Regions from separate parts of the Lactococcus sp. LG1074 genome, predicted to be linked through region 1. Evidence: predicted binding sites of a transcription regulator. Region 1 holds the regulator's gene; each other region holds the start of a gene.
What was found. Region 1 encodes Rex, which represses fermentation and respiration genes when NADH is low (regulators of the CRP and FNR family bind a similar motif). Its sites were predicted from a motif close to TTGTGAANTANTTCACAA; they were not measured.
Positions count from the first base shown of each region.

Region 2: the regulator Rex is predicted to act here: its motif matches at 6,253-6,270, upstream of adhE (bifunctional acetaldehyde-CoA/alcohol dehydrogenase).
Region 3: the regulator Rex is predicted to act here: its motif matches at 5,648-5,665, upstream of J0J36_RS09015 (alanine dehydrogenase).

Region 1 is NZ_CP071293.1:1,114,906-1,122,280, reverse strand. It holds gene folP (dihydropteroate synthase) at 1-684, shown strand, start outside; gene J0J36_RS05555 (NUDIX domain-containing protein) at 684-1,172, shown strand; gene J0J36_RS05550 (folylpolyglutamate synthase/dihydrofolate synthase family protein) at 1,174-2,460, shown strand; gene J0J36_RS05545 (deoxynucleoside kinase) at 2,502-3,140, shown strand; gene glmS (glutamine--fructose-6-phosphate transaminase (isomerizing)) at 3,295-5,112, shown strand; gene radC (DNA repair protein RadC) at 5,212-5,895, shown strand; gene J0J36_RS05530 (redox-sensing transcriptional repressor Rex) at 5,951-6,604, opposite strand; gene J0J36_RS05525 (LysR family transcriptional regulator) at 6,757-7,375, opposite strand, start outside.
Region 2 is NZ_CP071293.1:1,899,523-1,906,897, reverse strand. It holds gene J0J36_RS09505 (glucose-6-phosphate isomerase) at 8-1,354, shown strand; gene rsmD (16S rRNA (guanine(966)-N(2))-methyltransferase RsmD) at 1,453-1,992, shown strand; gene coaD (pantetheine-phosphate adenylyltransferase) at 1,982-2,479, shown strand; gene J0J36_RS09490 (SepM family pheromone-processing serine protease) at 2,469-3,512, shown strand; gene adhE (bifunctional acetaldehyde-CoA/alcohol dehydrogenase) at 3,544-6,237, opposite strand; gene J0J36_RS09480 (lactonase family protein) at 6,393-7,375, opposite strand, start outside.
Region 3 is NZ_CP071293.1:1,801,844-1,809,218, forward strand. It holds gene J0J36_RS08995 (APC family permease) at 1-923, opposite strand, end outside; gene J0J36_RS09000 (L-threonine 3-dehydrogenase) at 1,071-2,024, opposite strand; gene J0J36_RS09005 (glycine C-acetyltransferase) at 2,091-3,281, opposite strand; gene tdcB (bifunctional threonine ammonia-lyase/L-serine ammonia-lyase TdcB) at 3,509-4,516, opposite strand; gene J0J36_RS09015 (alanine dehydrogenase) at 4,541-5,635, opposite strand; gene J0J36_RS09020 (aldo/keto reductase) at 5,814-6,659, opposite strand; gene J0J36_RS09025 (S-ribosylhomocysteine lyase) at 6,779-7,258, shown strand; gene J0J36_RS09030 (hypothetical protein) at 7,273-7,375, shown strand, end outside.

The DNA.
Region 1 (7,375 bases):
GATTTGCAAGAGGGGGCACAGGTCATCGAACTTGGAGGTAAGTCTTCTCGCCCAGGTTATGCAGATATTTCGCCAGAAGAAGAATGGCAACGTCTCGCTCAGCCCTTGCAGAATATTCGTCAAGCATTTCCCGAGGCTGTTATTGCTATAGACACTGATGAAGCCTATGTTATGCAGCGTGTGCTGGATGCAGGTGCAGATATTATTAATGATATTGATGGTTTTGATACACCTGAAAAATTACAGCTGATGCAAGAATACCAACCGGCTTTGGTTGCCATGAATAATGGGCGAGCGGGCATGAATTACGCAGATAACGTTTATCAAGAACTGCCGGCCTATTTTACAGAAAAACAAAAAGAATTAAACCAATTTGATATTGCTAATGCACAAATATGTGTAGACCCAGGCGTTGGTTTTTCAGGTGGAGCAACAGGGATTGACTCTTTACAGCGCGTAAAAACGACCGAACTATTGACGAACCTAGGTTTGCCTGTGATGATTGCAATCTCCCGTAAATCTTTCATGACCAATCTTCTGAATATGGAAGTAGACGAGCGCCTTTTGTCAACATTGATTCTTGAAAATCAAATGATGATGGATGGTGGACGTGTGCTACGTGTACATGATGTTGCAGCAACACGCCGTTTAATTGAAAATTTTAAAATATACCAAAAATACTAATGTATAATAATTTGATACGTGAACTTTCAGCTTTAGAAAGTTCTAAAAAACAAGAACAGGTAATTGCTCTTTTACGCAGCAAAAAAGGACTTAAGGGAAAACAGAATCCGGATTTGCAACTGTCGGCGTCTGCTGTCGTTTTTAAAGGGGAGAAGATGTATTTTATCGAGCATCCCTATCAAAAAGAACTCTTACTTCCTGCTGGACATGTCGAAGAAGGGGAAAAACCCCATAAGACGGCAGAACGTGAATTCCATGAAGAAACAGGTTTGACAGCTGGTGCGCCACGTCTTATAGATGTGAATCTTATTAATATTCCCTATAATGCAGTTAAGGAAGAAAAAGCACATCAGCATATTGATTTTCGTTATCTTCTTAAATTGCGGGATGAGCCTTCTGAACGGGCAGAGCTACCTGTTTTTTTGCTTTCAAAAACAGAGGCACCCGAGGAATTTAAAAAGTATTTTCTAGAAGGGAAACAAGCCTAATATGACTATCGAAACAGCACTAGAATGGATACATTCTCGTCTTAAATTTAATATCCGCCCAGGATTGACACGAATTGAAGCCTTACTTAAATTGCTCGGGAACCCTGAAAAAGAGTTGTCGATGCTTCACATTGCTGGTACAAATGGCAAAGGCTCAACTGTTGCTTTTACCCGAGGTATTTTGGAGCAGTTGGGCTTGACTGTAGCTACATTTACCAGTCCATTTATTGAGACTTTTGGCGAACGGATGGCGATTAATGGCCATCCTATTCCTGATGAAAAACTTATCAAGTATGTCGAGCAACTGAAACCATTAGTAGAGGAAATGGACAAAGACGAAAGACTTGCAGGGATCACAGAATTTGAAATTATTACCGCTCTGGCGTTTCGCTATTTTGCAGATGAACACGTTGATGTAGCTTTGATTGAAGTAGGTTTAGGGGGGCTTTTAGACAGTACTAATGTCATTCAACCTGTAGCAACTGCAATTACAACTATCGGCATGGATCATATGGATATCCTAGGGGATACACTAGAGAAGATAGCTGCCCAAAAGGCTGGAATTATTAAGCCGTACACACCCTTGGTGACAGGGAAAATAGCGGACGAAGCCCTAGCTGTTATTGCGGAAACAGCTCAAACAAATCAAGCGAAACATTATCAATACAGTATCGATTATCAGGTAGAAATCCTTGAAAATGAGCGATTTAATTACAAGGATGATGAAATTCACTTGCTCAACTTAGAAAAATCTTTACTTGGTCTACATCAAATAGACAACGCAGCACTTGCGGTTAAACTTACCATGGTTTACGCACATAAAATAGGATTATCACTTTCAGAAGAAGCAATCCGAGTGGGTTTAAGAAGAACATTTTGGCCGGCGCGCATGGAAGAAGTCAGTCAAGCACCTTTAACACTACTTGATGGCGCTCATAATGTACATGCCATGCAACGACTCTTGGAAAACTTAAAAAATGAATTTTCAGGGCGTAAAATTACGATTCTCTTTTCAGCACTGGTCACAAAAGATATTACAGAGATGATTAAAATGATGCAAACCGTTGATAATTCGAAGCTAATTTTAACCACTTTTGATTATCCGAAAGCTTTAAAATTAGAAGATTTTGTTTATTTAGAGAAAGAAAATGTGACGCTGGCAGAAGATTGGAAGAGCTCATATGCAGCATTAAAAGAAAATTTACATGAAGACGATGTACTTTTAATGACAGGCTCTTTGTATTTCATGTCTCAAATTAGAGCATACATCTTAGCGTCAGAGCAATAAAAAAAATAAGGTCCTTGCTGGACTTGAGGAGGATGAAAACTGTGATTGTTTTAGCAGGAACAATAGGAGCTGGAAAATCAAGCTTAGCAAAGGCTTTAGGGGAGCATCTTGGAACAGATGTGTATTACGAGGCCGTAGATAATAATCCGGTTCTTGACTTGTATTATCAAGATCCGAAAAAGTATGCGTTCTTGTTGCAAATCTATTTTTTGAACAAGCGTTTTGAATCAATCAAAATGGCTTATACTCAAGAGAATAATGTCCTTGATCGCTCAATTTTTGAAGACGAACTTTTCTTAACTCTAAACTATAAAAATGGCAATGTCACTAAAACAGAATTAGAAATCTATCAGAACTTGCTCAGTAATATGCTCGAAGAAATGGAAGGAATGCCTAAAAAGCGTCCTGACTTACTGGTCTATATTGATGTGAGTTTTGAAACAATGCTTTCCCGAATTGCACAACGTGGGCGTAGTTTTGAACAGATTGATGATCAACCTGAATTAAAAGCATATTACCATCAAGTCCATGAAGAATACCCCGCTTGGTATGAAAACTATGATGTATCCCCTAAAATTCGGATTAATGGAGATGCACTTGACTTCGTAAATAATACAGAAGACCTCGAAAAGGTACTTACAGAAATAGATAAAGCATTATTAAAATTACAATTAAAGTAAATCGGAAGATTTATTTTTTTTTACTCCTTAACAAACTATACCAATTAAAGAATTATTATTCTTGACAAATACAAAACATTGTATTATCATATTCTTATTGACGAAAAAATAAAGAAAAAGCTAACTATACCAATTAGCTTATGGAGAAATTAATATGTGTGGTATCGTAGGAGTTGTCGGAAATCGTAATGCAACAGACATTCTAATGCAAGGTCTTGAAAAACTTGAATACCGTGGTTATGATTCAGCAGGAATTTTAGTTGCTGATGGCGCAGGTCAAGTGAATCTTGTGAAATCTGTAGGACGCATTGCAGATTTAGAGGCAAAAACAGGTGATAACGTTACAGGATCAACAGGGATTGGTCATACACGTTGGGCGACCCATGGTAAACCAACCGAAGATAACGCGCATCCTCATACTTCTACTTCAGGACGTTTCGTTTTAGTACACAATGGTGTAATTGAAAACTTCTCAGAAATCAGAGAAGAATATCTTGCTAAGGATACATTTAAAGGTCAAACAGATACAGAGGTGGCTGTTCATCTCATCGCTAAGTTTGCAGAAGAAGAAGGACTCTCTGTACTTGAAGCCTTCAAAAAGGCACTCTCTATTATTGAAGGTTCTTATGCTTTTGCTCTTATGGATGCTGAAGATGCTGACGTGATCTATGTTGCGAAAAACAAATCGCCTTTACTTATTGGCTTGGGGGATGGCTACAACATGGTATGTTCTGATGCGATGGCGATGATTCGTGAAACATCTGAATTTATGGAAATTCATGATAAAGAACTGGTTATCTTAACTAAAGATAAGGCAGAAGTCATGGATTATGAAGGATATAAGGTTGAGCGCCAAAGCTACACAGCAGAACTTGACCTTTCTGACATTGGTAAAGGAACATATCCTTACTACATGCTCAAAGAAATTGATGAACAACCAACGGTAATGCGTAAATTGGTCTCAACTTATACCGATCAAGACGGGCAATTAACTGTTGATACGGATATCGTTAAAGCTGTTCAAGCAGCAGATCGTATTTATATTATTGCGGCAGGAACATCGCTTCATGCAGGTTATGCTTCAAAACAAATTCTTGAAGAGCTGACGAATACACCAGTTGAGCTTGGCGTGGCTTCTGAGTGGGGCTATGGTATGCCACTATTAAGCAAAAATCCTTTGTTTATCTTCCTTTCACAGTCCGGTGAAACAGCAGATAGCCGTCAGGTATTGGTAAAAGTAAATGCGCTTGGTCATCCAAGTTTAACGGTCACAAATGTTCCTGGCTCTACATTGTCACGTGAAGCAACACACACAATGCTGATTGGTGCGGGGCCTGAAATTTCGGTGGCCTCTACAAAAGCTTACACTGGACAAATTGCAACGCTCGCCTTCCTAGCAAAAGCTGTAGGTGATGCAGACCAAAATCCTAAGTCACTTGCTTTTGACTTGGTTAAGGAAATTTCACTCGTGGCACAATCTATCGAATCTACATTGTCAGAGAAGGAATTGATTTCCGATGTTGTAGCCAAGCTTTTACCAGAAGCACGAAATGCCTTCTACATCGGACGCAAACAAGATTATTTTGTCTCTATGGAAGCCAGTCTAAAATTAAAAGAAATTTCATATATCCAATGTGAAGGCTTTGCTGCTGGTGAACTCAAACACGGAACAATTTCCTTGATTGAAAATGGTACACCTGTTATTGCCCTTATTTCAAATAATGAAGAAGTTGCGGCACACACCCGTGGAAACGTTATAGAAACAGTGGCACGTGGGGCTTCAGCAATTACGATTGTCGAAGAAGCTGTAGCGCGTGAAGATGATGATATCGTTATCAATAACGTTCATCCTTATCTTTCAGCGATATCAATGGTGGTACCCACACAGCTTATTGCATACTACGCAACTGTCCAACGAGGGTTGGATGTTGATAAACCACGTAACCTCGCCAAAGCTGTAACAGTGGAATAAAAACGAAATAAAAAAGTGGGTTATAAAAATCCACTTTTTTATTTTCTAAAAAAGTGATACCTACACTCTTTTTTCGTATAAATGATTAAGGAGAAAGTCGTGTATCACATTAAAGAAGAACAATATCCGATGAGACCCCGAGAAAGATTGAACATTTTTGGACCAGAAAAGCTGAGTGAACAAGAACTTTTAGCCATTTTACTCCGAACAGGCAGTAAAAAAGAAAATGTTATGGAACTTGCTGCACGGGTTTTGACAACCTTTAGCAGTTTAGAAGAGTTTCGTCGGGCTTCTCTAACAGAGTTGAAAGCAATCTCCGGTATTGGGCCTATCAAAGCCTTGGAAATTCGGGCGATGATTGAACTGGGTAAACGAATCCATACGACCCAAAGAAAAAGATACGGACAAGTAATAGGATCTCGCCAATTTGGGTTGAGTTTAGCAGATGAGATGTCTGATTTTGAACAGGAAAATTTAGTCGCAATCTACCTAGACGCACAGCATCGCATTATTCAGAAAAAAACGATTTTTATTGGTGCTGTGAACCATTCCATTGCCAATCCCCGGGAAATTTTACATCATGCGGTAAGAAATTTAGCTGTAGGGATCATCATTGCACATAATCATCCCTCCGGGATTACCCAACCAAGTCAACAAGACAAGCTGTTCACACAGAAGATTAAGCAAGCATGCGATGCTTTAGGTATACAACTTTTAGATCATATCATTACAGGCCAGGCTTCTTATTTGAGCTTTAGAGAAGAAGGTTTATTGGGCGAATAAAAAGTACATAGGAAGTCAACCTTCCTATGTACTTTTTTATTTTTAAGCTCTCAACTTATTTGATGTCTTTATTTGACATAAAGAATAAGAGGGTTTGAAGTTCTTTCGTTAAGTCAATTGACTGAACGACAACATCTTCAGGAACTTGCAAGCGCAAGGGTGAAAAGTTAAGAATACCTTTGATACCTGATTTAACTAGGATATCTGCGACTTCTTGAGCGTTCTCTTTATTGACAGAAATAATTGCTGTTTTGATTTTTGAATCTTTAATATTTTTAGAGAAGTCAGCGATGTCGTAGATAGGCACACCTGTAGAAGTTGTTGTACCAACGAGTGGATTTTCTGGAACATCATAAGCTTGGGTAACGCGCATTTTATTGCGGTTTTGGAATTCATAATTAATAAGGGCGCGTCCAAGGTTACCGACTCCTACGAGTGCGATATGCGTTTCTTGATCTTGTCCGAGTAATTCTCCAAAGAAATCACGTAAAGCGCGTGTTTCATAACCATAGCCTCGACGTCCCAGCTCACCAAAGAGTGAAAAATCGCGACGAATCGTCGCTGCATCCACACCAATTTTTTCCGAAATAAGTTGTGAGTTTGTGCGTGTTACTTGTTCATCAACTAAAAGTTTGAACAAGCGATAATATTGAGGCAAACGTTTTGCCGTTGCCTTGGGTAGTTGTTTATTAACTTGGGAGCCAGCCATGTTATCTCCTTTACATAGTCTTTGTGAATATTTTACCTTTTTTGAGTGGGGCTTGTCAAACAATTCTTTCCGGAATTATGCGGTTGGCGAAAGTTTGTGAAAAAAACGGAGAAAATTTAACAAAGAAAAAAGAGAAAAAATCTCTTTTCTCTTCAATTTATTTTTTCATTTAGCTCATCCAGTAAGCGAATCAATTCTTTCAAGTCCGCATTGAGAAGTGTACTTCTTAAATAAGCATATTGAACATGAAAAATTTGCTTATCTTCAGGTATTAGTGGTATCTTTATAAGACTATCCATATCGGCAAAGGGAAGAAAATCGGTCATCAAGGTTATGCCAACATTTGAGTTGACCAGTTGGCCAATAGTATGGATATCCGAAAAATTAAAAAGAACTTTTGCTTTTTTCTTGTATTTTTCATTCAAATTTTGGAAAGCTTCCATATGCACAAAACTTTCATCAAGCAGGATAAAAGGATAATCCAAGGCTTCTTTAAATGAAATTTCTTGACGTGAGGCAAGTGGGTTATCTTTAGAGACAAAGATATAAAATTCGCGTTGGTAAAGTAATTTCACAAAAAGGTTGGGGTGCATCAGGGGAGCAATGCTGCCTATAAGGCTAAAATCAATTGAGCCGGAGATAAGTTTGGCCAGAAGTTCCTCCGAGCCACCCGATACTAAATCAAACTTAGATAAAAAGCTAATCGCCTCCTTATCGTTTATGAGTTGAGCCAGAATTTTTGCTCGAATAATAGGGGGGAAACCAATATGA
Region 2 (7,375 bases), 780 kb from region 1:
ATATAAGATGGCACATATTAAATTTGACTATTCTAAATTGAAACCATTTGTAGCTGATAAAGAACTTGACGAAATTCAATGGCAAGTTGATGGCGCAGATAAACTTCTTCGTGAAGGAACCGGTGCTGGTTCTGACTTCATCGGTTGGTTAGATCTTCCAGAAGACTATGATAAAGAAGAATTTGCACGCATTCAAAAAGCAGCAAGCAAAATTCAATCTGACTCAGAAGTTCTTATTGTTATCGGTATCGGTGGTTCATACCTTGGTGCCCGCGCTGCAATTGACTTCTTGAACAACAGCTTTGTTAATCTTCAATCAAAAGAAGAACGTAAAGCACCACAAATTCTTTATGCAGGAAATTCAATTTCTTCAAGCTATCTTTCAGACTTGGTAGAATATGTGGCAGATAAAGATTTCTCTGTTAATGTTATCTCTAAATCAGGAACAACAACTGAACCAGCAATTGCTTTCCGTGTCTTTGAAGAACTTTTGGTTAAAAAATATGGCCGTGAAGAAGCAAATAAACGTATCTATGCAACAACAGATAAAGAAAAAGGTGCCGTTAAAGTTAATGCTGATGCAAACAACTGGGATACTTTTGTTGTGCCGGATTCAGTTGGTGGACGTTTTTCAGTTTTGACAGCTGTTGGTCTCTTGCCTATCGCAGCATCAGGTGCTGATATTACAGCTCTTATGGAAGGTGCTAACGCAGCGCGCAAAGAATATACAGCCACAGACGTACGTGAAAATGATGCTTATGCTTATGCAGCGCTTCGTAATATCCTTTACCGCAAAGGTAAACTTTCAGAAATCTTGATTAACTATGAGCCATCATTGCAATACTTCTCAGAATGGTGGAAACAGTTGGCAGGTGAATCTGAAGGCAAAGATCAAAAAGGTATTTATCCAACATCAGCAAACTTCTCAACAGACTTACACTCATTGGGTCAATTTATCCAAGAAGGTACACGTTCTGTATTTGAAACAGCTATTCGTGTTGAAAAACCACGTAAGAACATTAACATTCCTGAACTTGAAGCAGATCTTGATGGTCTTGGCTACTTGCAAGGTAAAGATGTTGACTTTGTCAACAAAAAAGCAGCTGACGGTGTTCTCCTTGCACACACAGATGGTGACGTTCCAAATATGATCGTTACTTTGCCTGAGCAAGATGAATTCACTTTAGGTTACACTATCTACTTCTTTGAGCTTGCAATTGCGATCTCAGGCTACTTGAATGGTATCAATCCATTTGACCAACCAGGTGTTGAAGCTTACAAACGTAACATGTTTGCACTTCTTGGCAAACCAGGATTTGAAGAATTGAGTGCTGAATTGAACGCACGTCTTTAATCAAAAATGAGATAAAAACAAAAACCACAGTACATCATTGAACTGTGGTTTTTTTGATGCTTGTGGGCGAAGAAGACACAGTGTGCTATAATAGAACAATGAGAGTTGTAGCAGGAAATTATGGTGGTAGACCACTGAAAACATTGGCAGGAAAAACAACACGTCCAACGACAGACAAAGTTAAAGGAGCAATTTTTAATATGATTGGTCCATATTTTGAAGGTGGACGAGTTCTGGATTTATTCTCAGGTTCGGGTTCGCTTGCTATAGAAGCTGTATCACGTGGGATGGACAATGCTGTAATGGTTGAAAAAGACCGTTCAGCACAGCTGGTGATTGCAGAAAATATTAAGATGACCAAGGAAGAGAAAAAGTTTCAACTTCTTAAAATGCCAGCAGAACGTGCTTTGGCTAATCTTTCTGGACAGTTCAACTTAGTTTTATTAGACCCACCTTATGCGAAAGAAAGTATTGTTGCTAACCTAGAAGAAATGCAGAAAAAAAACTTGTTGGCAGATGATGCTGTCGTGGTTTGTGAGACGGATAAGGAGGTCACACTTCCGGAAAATATCGGTCACTTGTCGTTAAGTAAAGAAAAAGTATATGGAATTTCAAAGGTAACCATCTATGAAAGATAAAATCGGTTTATTTACGGGCACTTTTGACCCGGTCACAAAAGGCCATCTTGATATCATTGAACGTGCCAGTAAGCTTTTTGATAAGCTTTATATCGGTATTTTTAAAAATGAAGCTAAAAATCCTTTGTTCAGTCTAGAAGAACGTGTAGCTCTAATCGAAACAGCCTTAGCAGATTTACAATTAACCAATGTGTCAGTCATTGCACATGCGAGTGATCTGACAGTAAATATTGCGGAGAAACTTGAGGTAACAGCGCTTGTTCGGTCCGTTCGCAATGCGGCTGATTTAGACTATGAGAAAAATATGATTTACTTTAACCGTGAAATGACAGGGATCGAAACCATTCTACTGACTGCAAAACCAGAACTCGAAAATATTAGTTCTACCCGAATGCGTGAACTTTATCATTTTGGTCAAGACCTAAGTCGATGGTTACCTGCAAATGTTATTGAAACATTGAATGAGAAAAAAGCACATGAAAAATGAAAAAATAAAAAAGCATAAAAAACTAAAGCTATTCTTTGCCATCGCGCTACCGCTTCTTATTGTAGTGGGTTTATTCTTCCCCTTACCTTACTATATCGAGCAGCCAGGAGGAACCATTCCAGTTAACCAAATGGTTGATGTTGCAGGGAAAAAAGACGAACATAAAGGCAACTTTTATTTAACGACAGTTGAAATGGTTCGCGCCAATGCAGCAAGTATGCTTTATTCCAAGTCGAACTCTTTTGCCACTGTTGTGAGTAGTGAAGAGATGACGGGTGGAATGACCAATCAGCAATTTGACTTGGTCAACCAGTTTTATATGCAGACAGCGCAAAACACGGCTATTTATCAGGCCTTTAAGTTGGCAGGGAAACTTTATGAGATGAAGTATCAAGGTGTTTATGTTTTGAGCATCACTGAGGATTCAACCTTTAAAAATGCCTTACAACTTTCAGATACGATAACGGCAGTTAATGGACATACTTTCAAATCTTCAACTGAGATGATTGATTATGTATCGCAACAAAAAGTTGGGGATAACGTTACCATCAAATATACACGTGTGGATGGCAGTAATCATGAAGCCACAGGTAAGTACATTAAGTTGAGTAATGGTAAAACAGGGATTGGTATTGGTTTAGTAGATCATACCCAGGTTGTGACAGACCCTAAAGTTAAAATCGATGCTGGAAGTATTGGCGGGCCAAGTGCTGGTATGATGTTTACCTTGGAAATATATAGCCAAATTACAGGCAAAGATTTACGTCAAGGACGCGAAATTGCAGGTACTGGAACGATCAATGAGGATGGCAGCATCGGGCAAATAGGTGGCGTTGATAAAAAAGTTGCTACAGCAAGTAATGCGGGCGCAAAAATTTTCCTTTGCCCAGATGAAACGGAAGAACAGACAAAGGCTTCTGGTACAACAAATAACTACACAGATGCACTTGCGGCAGCTAAAAAGTTGAATACAGATATGAAAATTGTACCTGTAAAGACAATTCAAGATGCGCTAGATTATCTCGAAAAATAAAAAAAGCTGTAATTTACAGCTTTTTTTATGCTTAATATTGATCTTGTAAGAGTGTTTTAAGCTCTGAAATACTTGGCTGGCGTGGATTTCCAGGTGTGCATTGATCATCATAAACAAGGTTTGCAAGCTTATCGAGTTCACACTCCAAGTGGTTTTTATCAACACCATTTCCTGATAGAGTGACATCGATATCGATGCTGTCCGTCAATTTTTTAATTTCCTTAATAAGTTTGTCTACGAGTTCCGCATCATCTTTACCTGTAAGACCAATATAACGCGCAATTTCAGCGTAATCTTCTTGGGCACGGTAAATCTCATAACGTGGGTATGGTGTACGTTTAACGTTTCCTGTTACAGCGTTAAATTTAATGACGTGAGGCATAGCGATAGCGATAGCTAAACCATGTGGTAATTCAAACTCACCCCCCACTTTGTGGGCTAGGGAGTGATTAATACCGAGAAATGCATTGGCAAAGGCCATACCAGCTAAGGTTGCTGCATTGTGCATATTGGCGCGTGCGACTTGTCCTTCTTTAGAAGGCTTTGATGGGTCGTAGTGATATGAGGTTGTCAAATTATCAAAGATTAACTTAATGGCACGAAGTGATAATGGTTTAGTATAATCCGAAGCCATGACTGAAACATAGGATTCAAGCGCGTGACTGAGGGCATCAATACCTGACCAAGCCACAGTACGTTTTGGCACGGTCATAACAAATTCAGGGTCAACAATAGCTACTTGAGGTGTAAGTTGATAATCAGCTAAAGGATATTTAACATGGGTTTCATCATCGGTGATAACAGCAAAGGGCGTTACTTCAGAACCTGTACCAGAAGTGGTCGGAATACATACCAATTGCGTTTGATCTTGATGCGGGAATTTGACGATACGTTTACGAATATCGATGAATTTTTGCGCCAACTGCTCAAAGAGAGCTTTTAGTGCAACGTCATCATTGAGGTCAACCTCTCCACGAACAGAGTATTCATAAATCAAGCGGCCAATTTTTGCTGCATCAAGTGGAGAACCACCGCCGAGTGCGATAACTGTGTCAGGTTTAAAATCAGCCATTTGTCGAGCAATTTCAATCGCTTGTGAAAGTGTTGGGTCAGGTTTTACAGAACCATATATTGAAGTTTGAACTTGTGTTTCACGAACGGCCAATTGCTCAAGCATGTGGTCGACAAAGCCAAATTGCAACATGCCGTGGTCTGTGACGACAAAAGCACGCTCGATATTAGGCATTTCTTGTAGGTAAGAAATAGAGTTGTTTTCGTAGTAAATTTCTTTTGGCAGACGAACCCATTGTGGGCGATTACGACGACGTGCCACTGTTTTGATATTCAATAGATCATATGTACTCAAATTGTGTGAGATTGAATTTTTCCCCCATGAACCAGTTCCTAAAGTCAGCGATGGACGCATTGCATCAGTATAGATATCACCAACGCCTCCAATAGAATCTGGTTGGTTAACTAAGATACGTGCAGCACCAATAGCATCAGCATATTCTTTCACAAAAGGATCGTCTTGTGCACCTATCTGGATAGCCGCATTATGCCCAGCGCCTTGATAAGCCAAAAGTTTCTGAACGATGGCGGTACCATTTTCGCGTGAGGTAGATTTGTAAATTGACAAAAGCGGGCTAAGCTTTTCAGAAGAGAGAGCTTCACCAATGTTTTTTTCTTCCAATTCAAAGAGAAGAACATCTTTTCCTTCAGGTACTTTTACGCCTGCTTGTTCAGCAATCCATGGGCCAGGACGGCCGGCAACTGGACCAGTTACTCCGAAGCCCTCACCCGCACGCTCAACAAAAACAAATTTTTCGATGGCTGAATAATCTTCCTTTGGAACATTGTAAGCACCGTGAGCTTGAAGTTTTTCGAGGAATTCATCGTAAATTTCTGCAGCAACTACAGCAGAGTTTTCGGTAGCGCAAATCATGCCGTTATCAAAACGTTTAGAAAGTAGCAGGTCTTCAACTGCACGATCCACATTTGCAGTAGCATCAACGAAGACGGCACCATTACCTGCTCCCACTCCTAGTGAAGGGTTGCCTGACTTGAGTGCTGCATTAACCATTCCGGGTCCACCTGTAGCTAGAATAGAAGCAATACCGTGGTTTTGGATAAGTGCAGTAGTGTTGTAAAGACTTGGATCTTCGACCCATTGGATAAAGTTCTCAGGTGCCCCAGCTTTTAGGGCAGCTTCGTAGACAATACGTGCGGCATGAGAGGAACAATTTTGGGCTTGAGGATGAAAGGCGAATACGATAGCATTTCGTGTTTTTGCTGTTAAAAGTGATTTGAAAATTGTTGTAGAAGTAGGGTTGGTTGTTGGTACAATTCCTGCAAGCACACCCAAAGGGGCTGCAATTTCTACTGAGCCAGCAACTTTGTTCTCGCTGATTACTCCTACTGTTTTATCATTTTTAATTGAATTATAAACAGATTCTGAAGCAAAGCGGTTTTTAGTATCCTTATCCTCAACGATTCCTCGCCCTGTTTCATTATGAGCTTCGTGCGCAAGTTCCAGGGAATGTTCGCTTGCCGCTAAGGCCATTGCTGCGACAATTTTATCTACTTGCACTTGTGTGTAGCCTTCAAATTGTAAAGCGGCTTGATGTGCTTTTTTGACAAGACCGTCTGTATATTGCTCTGCTTTTTCCGCAAGTACAGCTTTATCAGCGGTTGTTAGTTCTTTTTTGGTATTCTTGCTTGACATATTTAAATTTCTCCTTTGTGAAATTTATCACGTTATTATTTTAACAAACTTTGAAAGTGCTGTCAAATAATATTGTGTAAAACCACACAAACTTTTTTTGATAAAATACTATCTGCATTTTAATGATAAAAAAACCGCCTTAAGGGCGGTTTTCATTAGAGTGTTGGTAAAATACATGTGCCCTCTGGGCTATAAAAATCTTTTTGCTTAAGTGTGAGCATTCCTGTTTTCCTATTACGGCGGAAAAGACTAATATTATCGCTATCTTGATGTGCTACGATAATAAAATCTTCTGTACTGTTGAAATTGAAATCGCGGGGCGTTTCCCCTTCAGTTTTTACAATATCTTCTAAAGTTATCTTTGTCCCTAAGGGGCTCACACTGTAGATGGCGATAGAATTATGTCCACGATTTGAAGCATAAAGAAATGCACCATCGGAAGAAAGACGGAGAGCAGATGCGCTCTTTGTGCCTTCAAAATCTACTGGAAGAGTACTGATTGTTTCCAGTGCAGCAAAGCGTCCTTTTTCTTCATTATAGCTGAGAACAGTTACAGTAGAAGAAAACTCACCAATAGCATAAGCAATCTTACCATTGGGATGGAAAGTAAGATGACGTACTCCAGTACCTGCAGGCATACGATAGAGGCTTACAAGAGAGAGCTTGCCTTCTTCACCAACAACATCGTAAACTGTAATCTCATCTGTACCCAAATCACAAGTAACTAAGCGTCCGTCAGGTGTAAGATCTGTGTAATGCACGTGAGGGCGTTCTTGGCCAGGGTGTACTTTTGATCCCTCGCCTTCATGTTTTACAGTGTCTGTTAAGGTAAGCGACCCATCTTTTTGAATTTTGTAGACACGGATTTCCCCTAAGTGATAATTGGCACCGTAAACAAAACCACGTTTATTATCAACGGCTACATAGCACAGAGGTGCGCCAACACTAGTAACATAGTTGAGAAGCTCTGTTTTACCTCTTTTATAGCTGAGAGCAGCAATACCGCCACCATTTTCATCTGCAGCACAAGTGTAAAGGTGCTGTTTTGTTTTGTCCAAAGCAAAATAAGTAGCATTTTGAACATGAGCAACTTCAGTTAGATTAGAAAGTTCTTCCTTTGCAATATCTAGGTCAAAAC
Region 3 (7,375 bases), 690 kb from region 1:
GCACGCATTCCTGTCATTGAATAACCATTAATTGTACCGTAAACAGAAATTAAGATACCAATTGTGACAAGTTTACCTCCCATACCACCAAAAATTGTATTGGCAACAATAGCAGGGAGATTCGGATCATTTTCCATCAAGGTTGGAATACCTAAAGTACGAATATAAGCTGCATTGATAAAGACATATACAAACATGATAGCAACAATACCAAGAATAATCGCACGAGGCAAATGTTTAGCAGGGTTTTTCATTTCACCGGCAATATTACCAGCATAAATCCAACCGTCATAGGCAAACATAGTTGCTAAAAGACCTGAACCAATTGCAGACGCCAAGGATAAGTTTTCTCCTGCTGTAATAGGAAACAATTGGAAATCAACACCACCAGGACGAAGTAACCCAACAACAACAATCAAGGCAATCGGAATTAACTTAATCACTGTTGTAACGGACTGAAGGCCTCCCGCAGCTTTAGAACTAATGAAGTTAATTAAGGTAACTGTAATTGCTGCAATTACACCGACTATTGCAGTGTTAGCTGCGCTCACATTCATCCCAAACAAATTTAAAAATTGTGTACCAAATACAACAGAGAGTGCTGCAATATTTGCAGGGAAATAGATAATAGACTGTGCCCAACCTAAGAGAAATGACCAACGTTTACCAAAACCACGTTGAATATAGCGAATCATCCCACCTGTTTCAGGGATAGCAGCAGCAAGTTCTGCAGCAGTTAATCCCCCACAAATTGAAATGATACCACCAAGTATCCAAACCAATATGTGCAATCCTGGTTGGCCTGTGAGTTCCGCAACTCGTCCAGCCTTGAAGAATACACCTGCACCAATAACCGTACCCATTACTGTTGTAAGGGCAGGGAAGAAACCAAGCGTTCGCTTCATTTCATTTTTTTGTTCCATAAGAGCTCCTCTTTCAAAGATAAATTTTTGATAAGATTAATAATAACAATGCTGACTCCTAACATCAGCATTAGAGAGTAATCTTGTAACCGATTACTCTCTTATTTTAACATAATTTTAGATTTTGTGATGGGATGAACTTAGTTTTTAGCCTTTTAATTTTTCTGTAAGTTTTTCAAGCATTTCTTTCGTCATTGCATCTAAATCATATTTAGGATTGAAGCCCCATTCTTCTTTGGCACAAGTTGCATCGATAGAGTTTGGCCAGCTGTCTGCAATACCTTGACGGACTGGATCTACATCATAATCCATTGTAAAGTCTGGCATGAATTTTTTGATTGACGCAGCAATTTCTTCAGGCTCAAAACTCATCGCAGTAATATTAAAAGCGTTACGGTTTACTAATTTGTCTGCAGGGGCATTCATCAAGTCAACAATAGCATCGATAGCATCAGGCATGTACATCATATCCATCTTTGTTCCTTCAGCGATAAAGCTTGAGTAATGACCATTTTTAATTGCCTCGTAATAAATATCTACAGCATAGTCTGTCGTTCCTCCACCAGGCAATGTTTTATAAGAAATCAAACCTGGGAAACGTACACCACGTGTATCAACACCAAATTTAGTGTAGTAGTAATCACAAAGCAATTCCATAGAAACTTTAGTCACACCGTACATTGTATTCGGACGTTGAATAGTTACTTGAGGTGTGTTGTCCATTGGAGTGCTTGGTCCAAAGGCAGCAATAGATGATGGTGAGAAGTATTGGAGGTTAAGTTCACGCGCTGTTTCTAAGGCATTAACCAAACCACCCATATTCAAATTCCAAGCAAATTGTGGCTTTGCTTCTGCAACAGCTGAAAGAAGTGAAGCCAAGTGGATAATTGTATCCACACCATTATCTTTAGCAATTGCCATCATTTTGTCACGGTCCATGACGTCCAAAATTTCAAAATGTCCGTCAGTCACAACTGGATTACCTTCAACTTCACGTACATCTGTTGCGATAACATTATCAACCCCAAGATCTTTACGAAGACGTTCTGTTAATTCTGATCCGATTTGTCCGAGTGCGCCTGTGATGAGTACTTTTTTCATTATATTTTCTCCAATATATTTGTTGTATGCTTACTTGTAATAGAAAGTTTTTATTGCCCCAAGAAATTAAATCAAGCCGATCTCTTTACCTACTTTGGCAAAAACAGCAACAGCTTCATCTAACATTTCTTTCGTATGCGCTGCTGTAGGCATCGCACGTACACGTCCTGTTCCAAGTGGTACAGTTGGGAATACGATAGGTTTAACATAGACGCCATTTTCAATCAATTTCTTAGAAAACTCTTGTGTTTTTGCTTCATCTCCAAGAATCACTGGTGTGATTGGTGTTTCAGATACACCTGTATCAAAGCCGGCTTTTTGTAATTCTTCTTTGAAGTATTTTGCGTTGTCCCAAAGTGTTTCGACATATTCTGGATGATCATGCATTAAGACAAAGGCTTCTTTTGCTGCTGCAGCTGCACCCGGTGTCAATGAAGTTGAGAAAAGGAAAGGACGTCCTTGTGATTTAAGCCAGTCAACCAAAAGTTTTGAGCCCGCTACATAGCCACCTACTACACCAATCGCTTTTGAAAGAGTACCGATTTGGAAGTCAATCTTATCTTGCAAGCCAAAATGTTTTACTGTACCGGCTCCGCCGCCCATAACACCAGAACCATGCGCATCATCAACATAAGTAATCAAATCATATTTTTCAGCGATTTCAACAATTTCTGGCAATTTAGCAACGTCCCCATCCATTGAGAACACACCGTCTGTGATGTACATTACTTTATTGTATTCACCAGACTCAGTCGCTTCTTTTGCTTTTGCTTCAAGGTCAGCCATATCTTGATGCTTAACACGGATAATTTTAGCACCTGAAAGACGACATCCGTCAATAATTGAGGCATGATTTAGTTCATCTGAAAGAATCGCATCACCTTTTTTCATTACGGCGCTAATCGCTCCCATATTACAATTGAAACCTGATTGAAACGCAATCGCGGCTTCTGTGCCTTTAAATTCAGCGATTGTTTTTTCCAATTCAATGTGTATATCTAAAGTGCCGTTGATAGTACGTACTGCACCAGCACCAGCTCCATATTTATCTGTTGCATCTTTTGTTGCTTGAATTAATTCAGGACGTGTCGCAAATCCCAAATAGTTATTTGAAGCAAGGTTAATCATCTTGTTGCCCGCAACTGTAATCTCAGGACCATTAGCGCTATCTAAAACGTCAATTGTGTTGAGCAAACCCTTTTGTTTAAGGTCTCCAAGCCCATTTTCGAGGAACTGTGTTAAAACTTTTGAAGTCATTCTATAACCTTCTTTCAATTTTTAGTTACACTTTTTGTAACCGTTTACAGTAAGTTTAACACTTTTTTTTTACTCATGCAAGAATTTTTTGCACTTTGATTAAATTTTAATTTAAATTACATGTCTTTGTGAATTTCGTGATATCAGAGTAAATTATCTCACGATTAAAAAAAGACTGAACTATACAAAAAAGGACTTTGAAATTCAAAGTCCTTTTGTTTTAAGAATTATTGATCATTGTCATTGGCAATGAGAAAATGATCCACAACATCTTCAATACGGGCCAAGTCAACATTCCCTCCTGAAACGATAGAAACAACTTTTTTGCCTTTCACATAATCATCAACTTTACCTGAAAGAATAGCTGCTGTTGCAAGAGCGCCAGCACCTTCCACCACAATTTTCGTACGTTGAATCAAATCTTTAATGGCTAATTCGATTTCTGCTTCCGTTACAAGAACCATATTATCAACGATTTGATTGACTACTTCAAAAGTCAATTCACCTGGATAAGCCACATGACAGCCATCTGCAATCGTTGGTGCTTCATCATGGTGCACTTTCTTACGTTCTCTAAAAGATGCAGTCATACCATGGCAATTTTCAGCTTGCACACCAATAACTTGGATATTAGGGTTAAAAGATTTCAAGGCAACCGCAACACCTGAAATCAAACCACCACCGCCTACTGGCACCAATACTGTGTCAACATCCCACAGATGATCTAAGATTTCTAGACCGATTGTTCCTTGTCCAGCCATTACTTCTGCATCATCATATGGAGGAATATACGTAATATTATTTTCCTTAGCGTAAGCTTCACAAAAGGCCTTTGAGTCATCAAACTGTTCACCTTCAAGCATTACTTCTGCACCATAGCCACGTGTGGCATCAACCTTAGCTTGAGGTGCACCTTTTGGCATAACAATGATACTCTTGATACCGAGAAGTTTGGAAGTTAAAGCCACACCTTGAGCATGATTCCCAGCTGAACACGCAATTACTCCACGATCTTTCTCTTCTTGAGATAATTGAGCAATCTTATTGAAAGCGCCACGGAACTTGAATGAGCCTGTTAATTGCATATTTTCAAGTTTCAAGTAAACTTCGCCACCTGTTTTAGCAGTCAAAAACATTGACTGAATCAAGGGTGTTTCACGTGCATATTGTTTAACAGTGTTTTGAGCTTTTTTAATATCTTTAATTGTAATTGGCAGATTTGCTAAATTTGGCATAATTCTTTTTCCTTAGATTTCTTTTTAGAGTTCCGTATAAGTGACATCAATTGAATCAGCAAGTGCTTTAGAAACAACTTTTCCTTTATAAACACTCAACCCAGATAAGAGTTCTTTTGATTTCAGCGCCTCATCTAAGCCTTTGACTGAAATATCCTTAAGGAAAGAGATATTGCCCTGAGCCAAAGCAATTGTCGCTGTACGAGGTGTTGCTCCTGGCATATTTGGCACAGCGTAATGAATTATGCCGTGTTTGATGAAGACTGGATCCGCATGGTTTGTTGCATGATCGATTGTTTCAACAGTTCCTCCTTGGTCAATAGCGATGTCCACGATAACAGAACCTGGTTTCATAGATTTAACCATATATTCTTTGACTAATTTTGGTGGTTTAGCGCCAGGGATTAAGATTGTTGAGATAAAGACATCTGCAAGTTTAATATTTTCTTCCAATGCTTCTGTTGTTGATTTAACGATTTCAACTGTTTTTCCTGCATAGCGTTCTTTAAGTTGGGCGATACGCGCATCACCAAGTTCAATGATAATAACCTTACATCCCAAAGCAACAGCCATATCGGCAGCATTTTCTGCAGCATTACCTCCACCGAAGATAACAACTGTACCAGCCTCGATACCTTCAATACCAGGAAGAAGAATTCCTTCCCCTTCATGTTGTTTTTCAAGATAATATTGCCCAATATTAACTGCACGACGTCCCGCAATAGCTGACATTGGTTTAAGCAACTCAAGCACACCATTGATTGAGATATTTTCACCGGAAATAGCTGTTACTCCGACTTCCATCATTTTTTCCACACAAGCTTTATTGGCTGCCAAGTGTAAGAATCCCCAAATAATTTGGCCTGGTTTGAAGTATTTATATTCAGATTCCATTGGTTCTTTGACTTTAACAATCAACTCTGCTTCCCAAGCAGTTTCTGTATCAACGATTTGTCCCCCAGCCGCTTCATAAAGGTCATTTGTAAAACCACAACCTGCACCAGCATTACTATCGACAAGTACTTCATTACCTGCTTCAACGAGAATTTTTACGTTTTCTGGAGTCATCCCTACACGCGCTTCACCTTGTTTTGGGTCTTTAATTACACCAATTTTCATTTTGTTTCTCCTTTGTGAATTCTTTATCAATTAAATGATAGCACTTTCATATCCATTTAGCAATTATAATTGTGAAATAAAACACTTTTTTAACGTTTTATTATTCTTCCTGTCTATATTCTGTCAATTATAAAAAAAGACACTCAAATCTTACAATTTGAATGTCCTTAAATTTATTTTAGTGGTCCACTTCGTCTGGATTGCGTGCCAGACCTGCTTTCCCATGAAGACTGTCAATAAAGGCGATATCTTCTTCGGTCAAATCAAAATCAAAAATATCCGCATTTTCTTTAATACGGCTTGCCGTCACAGACTTAGGTAAAGGAAGATAGCCTTTGTGTAAACTCCAACGTAAAACGACTTGGGCAACTGTTTTACCATATTTATCTGCAATATCCGTCAATTCAGTAACCGCAAAGATTTTACCTGTGCCAAGTGGGCTATAAGCTTCTGTCAAAATATCGTGTGCTTTATTGAAAGCTACAACCTCTTCTTGCTGATCCGAAGGATTAACCATAATTTGGTTGACAACAGGTTTAATTTCAGCAACTTCCAGTAAAGGTTCTAAGTGACGTGGATGGAAGTTAGACACCCCGATAGCTCGAACTTTTTTGTCCCATACGCCTTCTTCCATTGCTTTCCAAACCGCAGCATTGCGCTCGGCAAAGTTTGGTCGAAATGCTTTTGGATTTGGCCAGTGAATAAGATAAAGGTCCACGTAGTCTAAACCTAGTTTTTCCAAGCTTTCATCTAGTGCTGCTCGGGCATCTTCTGTTGTACCAACAGCCCAAAGCTTCGTTGTAATAAACAAGTCTTCGCGAGCAATTCCACTGTCTTTAATCGCGCGTCCCACCGACTCTTCATTGCCATAGACAGCTGCTGTATCAATATGACGATAGCCAACTTCTAAGGCCGTTTTTACAGCTTGATATGCTTCTTCACCATTTTTAGATTGCCATGTTCCAAAACCAACTTTTGGAATTGTCATACCATTTGCGAGAGTGTAAGTTTCTGTAAGTGACATAATTTCTCCTTTTCTTTACTTTCTAGCTTCATTCTATCACTTTACGAGGTCAGACAAAAAAATTTTGGTTCAAAAAATGGTAAAATAGAAGAATACTAAGAATACTGGAGGTAGAAAATATGGCTGAAGTAGAATCATTCCAGCTCGATCACACAAAAGTTTTAGCACCTTACGTGCGCCTAATTGGGACAGAGACTGGTCCTAAAGGTGACATCATCACCAACTTTGATGTCCGTTTTGTGCAACCTAATCACGGTGAAATCCCGACAAGTGGGCTACATACTATCGAACACTCAATGGCAAGTTTGATTCGTGACCGTATTGATGGCATGATTGACTTTTCTCCTTTTGGATGTCGTACTGGCTTCCATATGATTATGTGGGGCGAACCAACTGCTGAGGAGATTGCTAAAGTGATCACTTCATCTTTGGAAGAGCTCGCAGGAGACAGTTTCACTTGGGATAATGTCCCAGGGGTTGCCGAAAAAGAATGTGGAAATTATCGCGATCACTCATTATTTTCAGCAAAAGAATGGGCGAAGAAAATTTTAAGTGAAGGTATCTCCTCGGATGCTTTCGAACGTCGCCTTGTAAAATAGAGAGAAAGAGAACCATGGGAAAGTATCAATTAGATTATAAAGGGCAAGCCTCTGTCCAAAAATTCCACGAAAAAAATTCAAATAAAAAGACAGATAAATTGTCAAAAATCGAAGAAT